Regions from separate parts of the Allobosea sp. 29B genome, predicted to be linked through region 1. Evidence: riboswitches for the same ligand, from Rfam matches in the RefSeq annotation. Region 1 holds a riboswitch; the other holds the start of a gene.
The links. Region 1 has a riboswitch for thiamine pyrophosphate ahead of thiC (phosphomethylpyrimidine synthase ThiC). Riboswitches for the same ligand answer to the same signal wherever they lie in the genome.
Positions count from the first base shown of each region.

Region 2: linked by a shared signal. The riboswitch ahead of GV161_RS28625 (ABC transporter permease) and the one ahead of thiC (phosphomethylpyrimidine synthase ThiC) in region 1 are both predicted to bind thiamine pyrophosphate.

Region 1 is NZ_LR733817.1:2,456,024-2,463,285, reverse strand. It holds gene thiC (phosphomethylpyrimidine synthase ThiC) at 1-1,521, opposite strand, end outside; TPP riboswitch at 1,600-1,704, opposite strand; gene GV161_RS12045 (hypothetical protein) at 1,808-2,008, opposite strand; gene GV161_RS12040 (hypothetical protein) at 2,076-2,393, opposite strand; gene GV161_RS31140 (OmpA family protein) at 2,492-3,928, opposite strand; gene GV161_RS12030 (polysaccharide deacetylase) at 5,015-5,908, opposite strand; gene GV161_RS12025 (ABC transporter ATP-binding protein) at 5,925-7,262, opposite strand, start outside.
Region 2 is NZ_LR733817.1:5,888,350-5,895,611, forward strand. It holds gene GV161_RS28585 (helix-turn-helix transcriptional regulator) at 1-205, opposite strand, end outside; gene GV161_RS28590 (hypothetical protein) at 391-1,491, opposite strand; gene GV161_RS28595 (hypothetical protein) at 1,677-1,988, shown strand; tRNA gene GV161_RS28600 (tRNA-Cys) at 2,074-2,147, opposite strand; tRNA gene GV161_RS28605 (tRNA-Asn) at 2,339-2,413, shown strand; gene GV161_RS28610 (VanZ family protein) at 2,529-2,900, shown strand; gene GV161_RS28615 (hypothetical protein) at 3,149-4,330, shown strand; gene GV161_RS28620 (TenA family protein) at 4,421-5,068, shown strand; TPP riboswitch at 5,129-5,225, shown strand; gene GV161_RS28625 (ABC transporter permease) at 5,312-6,067, shown strand; gene GV161_RS28630 (ABC transporter substrate-binding protein) at 6,112-7,071, shown strand; gene GV161_RS28635 (MFS transporter) at 7,249-7,262, shown strand, end outside.

The sequences.
Region 1 (7,262 bases):
ATGGGCGGCGATCCGGTAGGTGATGACGCCGGTCTTGACGTCGTCGCGATCAGGCAGGCCGAGATGCTCCTTCGGCGTGACGTAGCAGAGCATGGCGCAACCGAACCAGCCGATCATCGCCGCGCCGATGCCGGAGGTGATGTGGTCATAGCCCGGCGCGATATCGGTGGTCAGCGGTCCGAGCGTGTAGAACGGGGCTTCGCCGCATTCGCGCAGCTGCTTGTCCATGTTCTCCTTGATCTTGTGCATCGGCACGTGGCCGGGGCCCTCGATCATCACCTGGCAGCCCTTGTCCCAGGCGACCTTGGTCAGCTCGCCCAGCGTCTCCAGCTCAGCGAACTGGGCTCGGTCATTGGCGTCGGCGATCGAGCCCGGACGCAGGCCGTCGCCGAGCGAGAAGGAGACGTCGTAGCGCCGCATGATCTCGCAGATCTCGTCGAAGCGCTCGTAGAGGAAGCTCTCCTTGTGATGCGCAAGGCACCAGCGCGCCATGATCGAGCCGCCGCGCGAGACGATGCCGGTGACCCGGCTGGCGGTCAGTGGCACGTAGGGAAGACGCACGCCGGCATGGATGGTGAAATAGTCGACGCCCTGCTCGGCCTGCTCGATCAGCGTATCCTTGAACACCTCCCAATCGAGCTTGATCGGATCGCCGCCGACCTTCTCCAGCGCCTGGTAGATCGGCACCGTGCCGATCGGCACTGGCGAGTTGCGCAGGATCCAGGAGCGGATGTTGTGGATGTTGCGGCCGGTCGAGAGGTCCATCACCGTGTCGGCGCCCCAGCGGATCGCCCAGACCAGCTTCTCGACTTCCTCGGCGGCGCCGGAGGTCACGGCCGAATTGCCGATATTGGCGTTGATCTTGACCAGGAAATTGCGGCCGATCGCCATCGGCTCGAGTTCGGGATGGTTGATGTTCGCGGGGATGATGGCGCGGCCGCGGGCGATCTCGTCGCGGACAAATTCGGGGGTGACGAACTCGGGAACCGAGGCGCCGAAGCTCTCGCCGTCGGCATGGCGCTCCCTGGCGCCTTCCAGCATGGCGGCGCGGCCGAGATTCTCGCGATGGGCGACATAGATCATCTCGGGCGTGATGATGCCGGCCTTGGCGAACTCGTACTGGGTCGCCATCTGGCCGGACCCGGCCTCAAGGATCGGGCGCTCAGCCGGGCAGGCGGGAACGAGCTGCGCTTCGCTGATATGGCCGTTGTCGGCGGCGGTGACGGCACGTCCCGCAACCGTGTCGAAGCCGCGGGCATCGAGCCAGGCACGGCGCGGCTGCACCAGGCCGGCGTTGAGATCGATCTTCGCGTCAGTCTCGGTATAGGGCCCGGATGGATCGTAGATGCGAACTGGCGGCTCGGCGTCGGTGGTCAGCACGACCTCGCGGAAGGGCACGCGCATGTCGGGATGCTCGGGCGCGGCGACATAGATCTTGCGCGAGCCGATGATCGGGCCGGTGGTCACCGTCTGCGGTGCGGCCTTGACGCTGTTCTTCTGCGGCTTGGTATGGGCGTTCATCTTAGGATCTCCTCCCTCTCAGGTTCAGGAGATCCGGGGCGCCTGACGGTCCAGTCGCTGTCTGCGGAATGCACTTGTGGCGCAGCCGCGTTCCAGTCCCTCCGCCGGTATGACCCGGATCAGGTTCGATGGGTTCGGCCGTCTGGCCATCTCAGCTCTTATCGAGCACCCCTCGGAACGAGGCGGAGGTTAGAACCGTCGTGATCTGCGCGCAACTGGCAAAGGACCACGGCTTTGCGCTGCGCGGCCATGCGCGGCGAGCATTACACGCGGAGACGTCGGAAAATCAGGCGGTGATGTCGAGGTTGCCGCCCTGGCCGGCGGGAAGCGTGGCCTGCTGCTGCTCGGACGCCTGCTGCAGCATGGCAACCAGCGCCTGATCGGAATCGGCGTTCTGCTTGACCATTTCCAGCTGCAGCGCCTGCTGCGTTGCAGCCGACTTCATGCTGATCAGGCTCTGGGCGATCGCGACCGACATCTCGCTCATGACATGACTCCTCGCCGCCACCATAGGTAGCGAGCCTTACTCGAATCTAAACCCGAAGCGGCGGGCTCTAACGAGTCGGCGCGATGATCGACGGCACCGGCTTCGGCATCGGTATCTTGCGGTTCGGCTCAGGCGGACCGGAGCGGTCACGAGCCAGCTGCTCGCGCTCGCGCCGCGCCTCGACGCGATCGGAGCGCGGCTCGAGCTTCTGCACCTCACCCGCATTCGGCGTCATCGGCACACCAGGTGCACGCTGCTGGCGTGGTGTTTGCGGCGAATCGGACTGAGCAGCAGCAGCTTCCGCCGCCAGCAACCCTATGGCGATCAATCCGAGCAGGACCCATGAGTTTTTGCGCATGGCATTCCTCCAGTCAGGCAGGCGCAAGGCAAGCCTCCCCGCTAGAAGAACAGGGGCGGCCGGCGATTGTTCCGGCCGCCCCTCGATAAAGGTGCGAAGCAGCCCGCGAGCTGCTTCGGTTGATGTCACTGCTGGTTCTGGCCGGTGAGCAGCGGCGTGATCCGGCGCAGCGTCACGCGCCGGTTCTCACGCGAATCGCCCTGGGTCTGAACCTTGAGGTACTGCTCGCCATAGCCCTGCGTCGTCAGGTTCTCGGCCGGGATGCCGAAATCGCGGGTCAGGATTTCCGCGACCGACTGCGCCCGCCGATCGGACAGCGAGATGTTGTCGACATCGGCGCCGACCGCGTCGGTATGGCCCTCGACCATGAAGACCTCGTTCGGCGCGCGCTCGACCGCCTGGCGCACTGCCTGTGCGATCACCCTGAGGCGCCCCGCCTGGTCGGGTGTGACCGTCCAGGAGCCGGAGTCGAAGTTGATCGTGTCGATGTCGACGCTGCGCATATGGGCGCGCAGATCAGGCGAGTAGCGGACCTCGTCGAGCGTATAGCGGCGCGGCACCGGGGCGACCGGCGGCGCGGTGATCGTCTCGTAGATCAGCCGCTCGTCGGCACGCTCGGCGTCGACGATATAGCGCTCGCGCGGGATGCGCAGCGGCGGCGGCGGCAACTCGACCACCTCCTCGGCGAAGCGGGCCTGCGGCCCGTCGCGGCGGACATTGTCGATGATGACGAATTCGCCACCGTCGCGCTCGCGCCGCGAGCGGCGGATCAGCCGGCCCTCGGCATCGGTCACCGTGACGATCTGCGTACCGTCTGGACGATCATAGACCGTGACCGTCTCCTCGCCGCGGCGCTCGCTGCGGGTATCGAGGCCGAGATCGCGGAAGCGCTGGGTCTCGTCGCGCCGGATGATCACGCGGTCGTCGTCACCGCGGATGATCGTCCGCCCCGGCTCCCGGATGATGGTGACGTCGCCCTCGCGGCGCTCCTCGCGCCGGCTGCGGATGTCGTCGAGCCGGCTCGCGCCCTGCGTCGCCATGATGCCGCCGATCGCTGCAGCGCCGAGACCGATCGCGGCCGCGCCACCAAGGCCGATGCCGCCGCGGCGACCCTGGCGGTCAGGCGCGGGCTGACCCGGCACGCCGGGCTGCGGCTGAGCCTGTCCGGGCGCGACGCCCGGCTGCGACAGAGCTCCGGGCTGCTGACCGGGGACCGGCGCGGTTTGCGACGGCGCGGTACCGGGTTGCGACAGGGCGCCCGGCGCGCGGCCGGCGTTCGGAGCGGGAGCAGGCTGGCCGGTCGCAGGCTGACCGGCGCCGAGAGCACCTTGGCCGGGTGCGGGCTGCGCGGGCGCAGGCTGCGTGGGCGCCGCCTGTCCCGGTGCGGTCTGGCCGGGCTGGCGGCTGAGACCGGAGGGTTGCTGCGGCTGGGCCGGCGCCGGCTGCGATGGAGCCGTGCCGGGTTGCGACAAGGCTCCGGGCGCGCGCCCGGCGTTCGGTGCTGTCGCCGGCTGGCCGGGTGCGGGCTGGCTCGGCGCCGCCTGCCCTGGCTGACGGCTCAAGCCCGGCTGCTGTTGCGACGGAGCCGGCTGGGACGGAGGCGTGCCCGGCTGCGACAGTGCGCCCGGCGCGCGGCCCGCCGGCGGGGCGGCGGAAGGCTGACCGTTCAAGCTCGGCCGCTGCTGCGATGGCGTCGGCTGGGACGGCGCCGTACCAGGCTGCGATAGGGCACCCGGTGCGCGACCACCGCCCGGCGGTGTGGAGGGTTGGCCGGGCTGCGTTTGGCCGCTGCTGCCCGGAGCGGCCTGCCCCGGCGCGGGGCGGGACGGCGATGAAGGAGCGGTGGCGGGCGGCTGTCCCGGTGCCGTCTGCGCAGGCGCCTGACGGCGCTGGCCGGTGTCGCCAGATGGCGCTCCCGAAGCATTGGGCTGGACCGGCGGCGCACTCGGCCGAGCGGGCGAGGCTGGCGGGGCGATCTGGCCTGGAGCCGGACGATGCGGCTCGCTCGGCGCTGCGGACGGAGCACGCGGCGCCCCTTGCGGCGCGGAAGGCGCGATCTGTCCCGGCGCGGCGCCGGCAGGCGGCGCCGGACGGCGCGGCTGCTCTGGCTCGGCCCGATTGGCGGGAGGCGCGGCCTGCGGTGCGGAGGGTGGGCGCGGTGCGCTCGGGGCCGCTCCGGCCGGACGCTCGGGGGCGGCTGGGCGAGCAGCTGGGGGCTGGCCCGGTGCAGGGCGGGCGCCGGGACGTTCCTGGCCACCTGGAGCAGGGCGCTCCTGCCCGCCCGGCCGCTGGCGGCGCGGATCGGGCTTGTCGTCGTCACCCGACTGCGCCTGCGCAAGCTGGAGCGATGGAGCGGCGAAACTGCCCTGCGACAAGACGATGGCGGGGATGAGGGTGCCGATCAGGAGCAGGTTTTTCGTGCGCGTCATGACATCCGTTTCCAGTTGTTCTTCCGGAGATGAACGCCCCCGCGCCCTGAATTCCGAATGAACCGAAAACGGCCGAAATCGGGCACGGTTCCCGAAGAGCCGGATCCGATCAGGTTGAATCAACCTGATCGGATCCGGCTCTCGCTTGGAGTCAGAGACCGTTTTGCCGATCGGCTTGCTGTGCTAGCCCAGCGGCACCCGGCCGATATTTTGCGTATGTCAGAGCCCAGCCTGCGCCTTCACATAGGCCGCGATCTCGGCATGCGTGGCGAACCAGACATCGCCCTTGGCCTTGGCGTGGCGCACCAGCTCCTCGAGGAGCCAGAAGCGCGAACGGTAGGTGATGATGTGCGGGTGCATGGTCAGAAGGAAGAGCCCGCCTTCGGCGTAAGCACCGTCGAATTCGCGCTTGAAGATGTCGAACACCACCTCGGGTGAGGTGTAGGGCCGCAGCGCCTGGAAGCGGTTCATGTTGAAATAGACCGCGTCGTCGCGAATCCACTCGACCGGGAGCTCGACCATGCCGGTCGGCTCACCCTTCTCGACCAGCTCGTAGGGATCGTCATCGGCGAAGAGCGACGAATCGTAGATCAGTCCGAGCTCGCGCTCGATGGCGAGCGTCACCTCGGAGAAATCCCAGGACGGCGTGCGCATGCCGACCGGCCTGACTCCGGTGATCTTCTCCAGCGTATCGGCCGAGCGCAGGTGCAGCTCGCGCTCCGCCTCGGGCGGCACAGCGGTATTGACCTCGTGGATCCAGCCATGGAGGCCGATCTCATGGCCTTCCGCGATGACGCGGCGCTGTTCGTCGGGATAGAGCAGCGCCGTCACTGCTGGCACGAAGAAGCTCGCCTTGATCTCCTCGCGCGCCAGCATGGAGAGGATGCGCGGCATGCCGGCGCGATTGCCGTACTGGCCCCACGAGAGCCGGCCGACCGATTTGCCGCCATCGCGCAGTTCGTTGGTCTCGTGGTCGACGTCGAAGGAGAGCGCCACGGCGCAACGGGCTCCGCCGGGCCAGCTCTTCGGCTTGAGGTTGCGACCGGCTCTCACCTGCTCGACCTTGCCGCGCCAAATCTCCTCCGGCCATTGCCAGGGCTTCAGTTCGGTCATGGCGTTCCTCCTAACCTCACGCTGCCGCTTCGGGCAGCACCGGTACGGCCGCGAGCAGCCGCTTGGTGTAGTCGTGCTGCGGGTTGTCGTAGACCTCGCCCGCCGGCCCCTCCTCGACGATGCGGCCGCGATACATCACCGCGACCCGGTCGCAGAGATGCCGGACCACCGAGAGGTCGTGCGAGATGAAGATCAGGGTCAGACCGAGCTCGGCGCGCAGGCGCATGAGCAGGTTGATGATCTGCGCCTGGATCGAGACGTCGAGCGAGGCGACCGGCTCGTCGCAGACGACGAGGTCAGGCTGCATGGCCAGCGCGCGGGCAATGGCCACGCGCTGGCGCTGGCCGCCTGAGAACTGGTGCGGATAGCGATCGGCGAAGGCCGGATCGAGCCCGACCGCGGCGAGCCAGTCGCGGACATAGGTTGCACTGTCGGCCTTGCCGACCAGCCCATGGGCGAGCGGACCCTCGGCGATGCCCTGGCCGATGCGCATGCGGGGATTAAGCGAGGCGAACGGGTCCTGGAAGATGGTCTGGATGCGGGTGGTGAGCTTCTTCGGCTCGGCCCCCTCGCTCATCACCGGCCGGCCCTCAAGGCGAACGGTGCCCGAGGACGGCGCATAAATGCCCGCCGCCATGCGCCCGAGCGTCGACTTGCCCGAGCCGGATTCGCCGACCAGCCCTAGCGCTTCGCCACGCGGCACGGTCAAGCTAACCTCGTCGACCGCCATCACGGTGGGAGGCGACTGCAGCAGGCCGAGCTTCTGGCCGAGGCCACGCAGGGCGCCAGGCCGCGTCTCGAAGCGCTTGCTGACGCGATCGGCGACAAAATAGGGCGCGCCGGGTACCGGCGCGGCAGCGGCTGCCGCCGGCTTGCGGGCAGGCGGGGCGGCATCGGGGACGCCACCGCCACGCAGCAGCAGTTCGCCTGGCCTGGCGCGCGAAGGCAGCGAGTCAAGGAGGGCACGGGTATAGGCGTGCTGCGGGCGCGTCAGCACGTCCAGCGTCGGGCCGGCCTCGACGATCTTGCCGAGCCGCATCACCGCGACGTGCTGGGCGATCGACGCGACGGTGGCGAGGTCATGGCTGATCCAGATCAGCGCCGTGCCGAGCTCGGCGACGAGTTCCTTCATCTCGGCCAGGATCTCGGCCTGGATGGAGACGTCGAGCGCCGTCGTCGGCTCGTCGCAGATGATCAGCTTCGGCCGGTGCAGCAGCGCGATCGCGATGGCGACGCGCTGGCGCATGCCGCCGGAGAGCTGGTGCGGATAGAAATCGACCGTCGCCTCGGGGCGCGGGATACGAACCTGGGCGAGGCCGGCGATGGCGCGCCGGCGTGCCTCGGCGGCCGAGAC
Region 2 (7,262 bases), 3.4 Mb from region 1:
GGAATGCGTTGAGGTCGGGGTCGGAGGCGTTGGTGATCGCGTCGTCGGGATGAGAATCCGGTCCGAAATAGCCCAGGCAGATCTTGGAACCGTCGAAGAGACGGCGAACCTGCTCGATCGCCCCTGGCATCTGGCGGAAGTCGAGCGCCGCATCCAGCAGCCCGTCGACGGCGCCGGTGACCACATCGAGATTCGCCCGCGCCATCAAAGTCCTCGGCCAGCCATGCGCTCTGCCGGCGCGGCCTGACCTTCCCCCTCGGCCCGGCATCGTCCGCTACGGCACCGGCCGCGGAATGCTGGCCGGAGAATCAGGCTAACCTCATGATCCGGCGGAGCAAAGCCTAAATCTTCCCCAGGGTCACCCGGCAGCCGAGGTCTCGTATATCCGTCTCAGGCGTGCCGCCGGCGCGCCTTCAGCACCTCGTCGGCCTCGGACAGAGTCTCGAAGGCGTAGATGAACTTGTCGTCGAGCGTGTCGCCGTACCAGATCTCGGGCACGATGGTGCGGAAGCGGGTTTGGAGCAGGTCGGCCAGCGCCTCGGTGTCCTTCATCCACTCCAGCATGTCGGCATAGAGGTTGAAATTGCTCGGCGCGGGGAAACGGGCGACGAGATCCTCGAAGCCCTGCTTGACCAGCACGGGATCGCAGAGCGTGTCCTCGATCTCATGCTCGCCGACTTCGGTGTTGGCGGCCTGGATCAGGGCGTAGAAGCCGTAGCCGAAACGATCCTTGGTCAATTCGGCGGCGCGGCGGGCGAAGACCTCGAGATCGTGCTCGTCGCGGCCGAGCCAGCGCGGCATGATCATCCGGGCGAAGTTGCGACAGAGATCGATATTGTGGCGGTCGAGCGCCCAGGCCGCCTCGAATCGGCGCTGGTACTCGCTGAACGAGCCGGTCTCGGCCCCGCGCCGGAAATCGCTGGCGCGCCAGGCGAAATCCGCAGGATCGGGCTGGCTGTCGAGCACCGCATCCGCCTGCCGCAGGAATTTACGGAACTGATCGGCCTGGTCCAGGTTGACGTCGGCGGCGCAGGCCGTGCCGCGCCAGGCATAGGCCGTCACCCTGAGCGCATCGGCATAGGTCGCCGCCGAGAAGGGCGAGGGATCCTCGCGGAAATAGCTGGCGAAGCCGTCGAGCAGCGCCTCGTGCCGCGGCCCGGCATCGTCGCTGTCGGGAATCGCCATGAACTCTTCGAGGAACCAGTCCTTGACCAGCTGGTAGCGCGGCTTGCCGTTCTCGGCGAGGTCGCCCTGCGCCCGCGCCGCCTCGAAAGCCGCGCGATAGGCGGCGAAATCGCGCTCCTGCCAGGCCCGGCGCATCGCGTCGCGCTCGCCATAGAGACGCGGGATCTCGTCATGCAGGAAGAGCGAGCCGATCCCGTACTCCTGCAGCAGGATCTCGTACTGGGTGAGTTCCTCGGCCGGCTCCGGTGCAGCCCGCCGGCCCAGCACCTTGTCGCGCACGCTGCGGACCAGGTCTTTCCAGCCCATCTCGCCTCCCCCGCCCCTGCTCGTACCGGCGCGGCATTTGGCCGCCCGGCGCTCCGTCCCGGCGCCTTGGGGCTGTCAGCGCTGCTTTCGTATCCCATTTCTCGATCGTCTCCGCAGCTATGGAGAACGACGAACGATCGCGCCGGCCGCGCGTTTCCGTCGAGTAGCGACACGACCGAGGTGACATGAGCCTTCCATCCGCGAGACAGGAGCTGAGGATCGCCTTCAAGCGGATCGAGGCCGAGCTCCCTCCCCGCCTCGCCAAGGCGATGCGCTGGCTCCGCCACCGCGATTCGCACCTGATCCGGATTCCGGCGGGGCTCGCGCTGATGATCGGCGGCGTGTTCTCGTTCCTGCCGGTTCTCGGCGCCTGGATGCTGCCGCTCGGCCTGATGCTGCTGGCGGCCGACGTGCCGCCGCTGCAGCGGCCGATGGCGCGCTTCGCCCATTGGTGCCTTGGGTTGCTGGAACGCTTCAGGCGACGCCGTTCGGGCTGATCGCCCGACTCGCGCCCGGCCCGAAGCGCCGCCGCGGACCAGCCCGCTGGGCGTTTCCAGGGATATCGGCACTGGAAGAAGAATTTGGAGGCCTCGCCCGGAATCGAACCGGGGTGCAAGGATTTGCAGTCCTCTGCGTAACCACTCCGCCACGAGGCCATCCGGTAGAGTCGCCCAAGGCGCGCTCCACGGCTGGGCCTATAACCACATGCCGCGGCGCGCCGCAACCGAAACTCTCGCGCCAATGTGAATTGACGATAGGGCAGATCGCCTGCCCACGATTTTCTCCGCCTCGATGCCAGCAAAGGGGTTGCGTGTTCCGGGCAGCGTCGGTATACGCCGCCCACCGATCCCGGATAGCTCAGCGGTAGAGCAATCGACTGTTAATCGATTGGTCGCAGGTTCGAATCCTGCTCCGGGAGCCAGCATTTTCGAGGGCTTGAGCGATGACCGCTTGGGCCCTTTCTGCTTTCCGGGGACGGAATGGTGCAACGGCAGATGCAGAAGGCGGCGATGCGGTTCTTCAGGGACGAGCGTTCCATGCGCCGCTGGGCTGCGCTGATCGGCTGGGGCGCCGTCGCCCTCGTCGTGTTCGCGACGCTGTCGCCGATCGGCGCGCGCCCGCATCTTGCGCATATGGGGCCGCAGCTCGAACGCTTCATCGCCTATCTGGTCGCCGCAGCCGCACTCGCCACCGCCTACCCGGCGCGCAAGGGTACGATTCTCCTGTGCATCGTCGCCGGCGCCGCCGGCCTCGAGATCGCCCAGCATTTCGAGGCGAGCCGGCATGCCCGCGCGCTGGATGCGCTGGTCAAGATCATGGGCGGCGTCAGCGGGCTTGCCGTCGTGAGCCTATGCGAGCGGCTCTGGTCGAAGCGCGCCACCCTCGCCGTCGCCCGCCGGCCGAACTGATCCCCGGCGCTCCTCGCGCGGCGGCAGGCCCGCGAGAGGAGCGCCCCCGGGACCGGCGATTCGATCGGTTGATCGGCGTGCGGATGGCTACGGCCGGCTCGTCCGCCCGGCTGACAGTCCTTGTCAGCAATCATCATCGCGGCCTGAGCGGTGCCATGATCGCGCCACCATCGCCCCTAGCGTGACGCTTCCCTGAACGGCGCAGCCGCGATCGACCGTGGCGCGCCCGTCCCTGGAGACCCGATCCGATGCTCGCCCGTTCCGTGCTCCTGCCCCCGCTGCTGCTGGCGCTCGCCGGCTCCGCCCTCGCCCAGACCGCAACGACGACGCCCGCGCCGGCCACCACCGAGCCGATTGCCACACCGGGCAAGGCTCCCGACGCCTGCCGGCTGCTGCCGCAGGCCGATCTGGAGGCGCTTTTCCCCGGCCGCCCCATCACCGCCAAGGGCCCGACACTGAGCCCGATCAGCCGCGGCCCGCAATATGCCGAGAGCTGCATGTACTCGGTGAAGCTGCCGAGCCCGACCTCGAAGCTCGACCATGCCCGCTTCGCCTCGGTCACGGTGATCCGCTGGGACGGCGTCGCCAAGGGCCGCGAGACGCCGGCGCAGGCCTTCGCCTCGATCAAGACGATGCGCGAGAAGGTCGCGAGCGATCCCAAGCTCACGCTCAAGCTCGAATCGCTTTCCGGCGTCGGCGACGAGGCCTTCCAGGAAACGACAAGCTCCAGCGTGGTGGTCCGCACCCGCAAGGACGACCTGATCTATTCGGTCTCGCTCGATGTCTATTCCGAGCAGACCGCGCCGAATGCGCTCGCTTTGGCCAAACAGGCGGCGGCGCGCTGGCAGGGCGGCACCGGAATGGTCGACGCGCCGACCCAGGTTGCCGCCAACAGCGCAGTGACGGTGCCGGCGGACACCCGCCCCTCCTCTGTCGCCCCGGTCGATCAGTGGCCGGACGCCTGCGCCCTGCTGACGCCGGCCGAGGTCAAGGCCGCCTTCCCCGAGATGCGCGTCAGCGAGCCGCGCAAGCTGATGGGCAAGATCACCCATGAGAGCCGCGAGAACCGGCAGGAAGCGCTGCCGAACCCGATCGGCTGCCAGTTCGACGCCAAGCGCACCGTCGAGAAGGACGGCAAGCGCACGATCGAGCTGAACCAGATCCAGGTCAGCGTCCGCAATGTCGCCGCTACCGAGGAGCTGTCGAAGCGCTGGTTCCTGAGCGCGATCAAGGTCTCCGAGGCGAAGACCCCGGTCGACGGGCTCGGCGACGAGGCGGCGCTCGACATCATGAACCGCATCCATATCCGCAAAGGCCTGACCACGGTCGATGTCCGCGTCTCCGGCGGCGAGCGCGACCAGGCGCTGCACGATCAGGCCAAGGCGCGCGTCGGCGAGCTCGCGAAGATCGTGGCCGCGCGGCTGAAGTAGCGCTGTCGCGGCCGACACATGCCGCCGCCGCGCATTCCCGCGCGGCGGCGGCCCTGTTAGGGAGGGCCGATCAGCGAAAGGCCTGACCTTATGACCACCCGCTTCACCGAGACTCTTCGCCAGGCCAGCCAGCCGGCCTGGTCGCAATCCGCCGGCCACCGCTTCGTGCGCGAGCTGCTCGCCGGCACGGTGTCCGATGCGGTGATGGTCCGCTACCTCGTCCAGGACCATCGCTTCATCGACAGCTTCCTGACGCTCCTGGGCGCAGCGCTCGCCGGCGCCGACAGCTTCGAGGCCCGCATCCGCTTCGGCCGCTTCATCGGCATGGTCAGCGGCGAGGAGAACACCTATTTCCTGCGCGCCTTCGAGGCCCTCGGCGTCAGCGCGCAGGAGCGGTCTGCCCCGCCTGACAGCAAGGCGACCGCCGGCTTCAAGGCGCTGATGCGCGAGGCCGCCGCGACGCGCTCCTATGCCGCTGCCCTCTCCGTGCTGGTTGTGGCCGAATGGCTCTATCTCGACTGGGCCCAGCAGGCCTCGCAGCCGCTGCCGGCGAACTTCATCCATGCCGAATGGATCACCCTGCACGACAACCCCGATTTCCGCGATTTCGTCGGCTTCCTGCGGGCGGAGCTCGACCGCATCGGCCCAAGCGAGGCGGAAACGAGCCGGGGCTTCTTCCTACGCGCCGTCGCGCTGGAGAAGGCGTTCTTCGATTCGGCCTATGATGGCGAGGGCTGACCGACGCCGCCTTAGCCTGAGGCAGGCGTGACAGCCGCAAGCCGCTCTGTCACAAGGGCGGTCGAGAGACGGGGGCGTTCGCCGCGAGGCGAGCTGAGAAGCACCCTTCGAACCTGACCCAGATCATGCTGGCGGAGGGAGTCGCTCGGGGCAGCCTCGCCAGCATTTCCCCGTGCCCGCCTTCCACCGGAAAGGCGGACCTTGACGACGCAGGACGCGACAGAACGGAACCCGGCTGCCGGCATGAAGCCGGTGATGACCGCGCTCGCCCCTGCCTTGCGCACCATCCTCGTCCTCCTGCTGGCCTGGCAGGGGGCGATCTGGCTGTTCCAGCCGCCGCGCTACATCCTGCCCTCGCCGCTCGACGTGGCGCTGGCCTTCCAGCGCCAGCCCGGCTTTCTCTTTGGCCACAGTCTGACCACCATCGCGGAGATGGCGCTTGGCTTCGTGCTCGGCTCGCTGTTCGGAGCGCTGACGGCGCTCGCCATCGTGGCGCTGCCGCGGCTCGGGCGCCTGCTCTGGCCGGTCCTGCTCGTGCTCCAGTCCTTCCCGGTCTTCGTCATCGCACCGCTTCTGGTCGTCTGGTTCGGCTTCGGCATGGGCTCGAAGGTGATCATGGCGACGATCATCATCTTCTTCCCGGTCGCCTCCGCCTTTACCGACGGCCTGCGCCGGACCGATCCCGAACTGATCGACGCCACCGCGCTGACATCGGCGACGCATTGGCAGACGCTGCGTTATGTCCGCCTGCCCCTCGCCATGCCGAGCCTGCTCACCGGCCTGCGGGTCGCAGCTCCGCTGGCACCGCTCGGCGCGGTAATCGGCGAATGGGTTGGTGCCTCCGCCGGGCTCGGCTTCGTCATGGTCCAGGCCAATGCCCGCATGCAGACCGACACGGTCTTCGCCGCGATGACCGTGCTCGCCGTGCTCAGCCTCGTCCTGCGCCATCTCGTCGATGCGCTCGGCCCGCGCCTGCTGCCCTGGACGAGCGAGCCGTGACGCCGCCCCCTCCTCAAGCCGATCACGCAGAAGGATTTCGCCTGATGACCCTCCGCGCCCTCTCCAGACGCGCTCTGCTCGCCACGGGCCTCGCTTTGGCTGCCGGCCTCGCCAGCCCGGCCCGCGCCGCCGACAAGCTGACCGTGATGCTCGAATGGTTCGTCAACCCTGATCACGCGCCGCTGGTCGTCGCGCAGCAGCTCGGCCTGTTCAAGGAAGCAGGGCTCGAGGTCACCATGGTGCCGCCCTCCGACCCCTCGGCCGTGCCGCGCCTCGTCGCCGCCGGGCAGGCTGACATCGGCATCCACTACCAGCCCAATCTCTATCTCGACCACGCCGCCGGCATCCCGATCGTCCGCGTCGGCACACTGGTCGAGACCCCGCTCAACAGCGTCATCGTCAAGGCCGATGGGCCGATCAAGTCGCTCGCCGATCTCAAGGGCAAGACGATCGGCTACGCCGTCTCGGGCACCGAGACCACTTTGCTCGGCCAGATGCTGGCCAAGGCCGGCCTCAAGCTCGACGACGTCAAGCTCGTCAACGTCAACTTCGCGCTCTCGGCCGCGCTGATCGGCGGCAAGGTCGACGCCACCATTGGCGGCTACCGCAATTTCGAGCTGACCCAGCTCAAGCTAGAAGGCCATCCCGGCACGGCCTTCTATCCCGAGGAGCACGGCGTTCCCGCCTATGACGAATTGATCCTGATCGCCCGCCGCGACGGGCTCAACGACAGCCGCCTGCCGCGCTTCCTCGACGCGATCGAGAAGGCGGCGCTTTACCTCACCAACCACCCGCAGGAGGCCTGGAAGCTCTTCATCGCCGCCCATCCCGATCTCGATGACGCCCTCAACCGCCAGGCCTGGACCGACACGCTGCCGCGCTTCGCCAAGCGCCCGCGCGCTCTCGACCAAGGCCGCTACGAGCGCTTCGGCGCCTTCCTCGTCGAGCGCGGCCTGATCCAGAAGGCGCCGGCGCTCGCCGAGATCGCCGGCGAGGTGAAGTAGCCGGTGGATAGGCGGCAGCAGCTTCACCAGCCGCCGCCCCCATCCCGCGTCCACATCAGGGCGGCCCTGTGCTGTTTGCTCTGGGTTCTTCGCCGATCGCGATGCTATGAGCCGACTTTGCAGCTATCCAGCGGGCCCTCGCCCGCCCTCCGGGCTGCCTCCGGTGACATCAGCCGCATGAACGCCAGCCA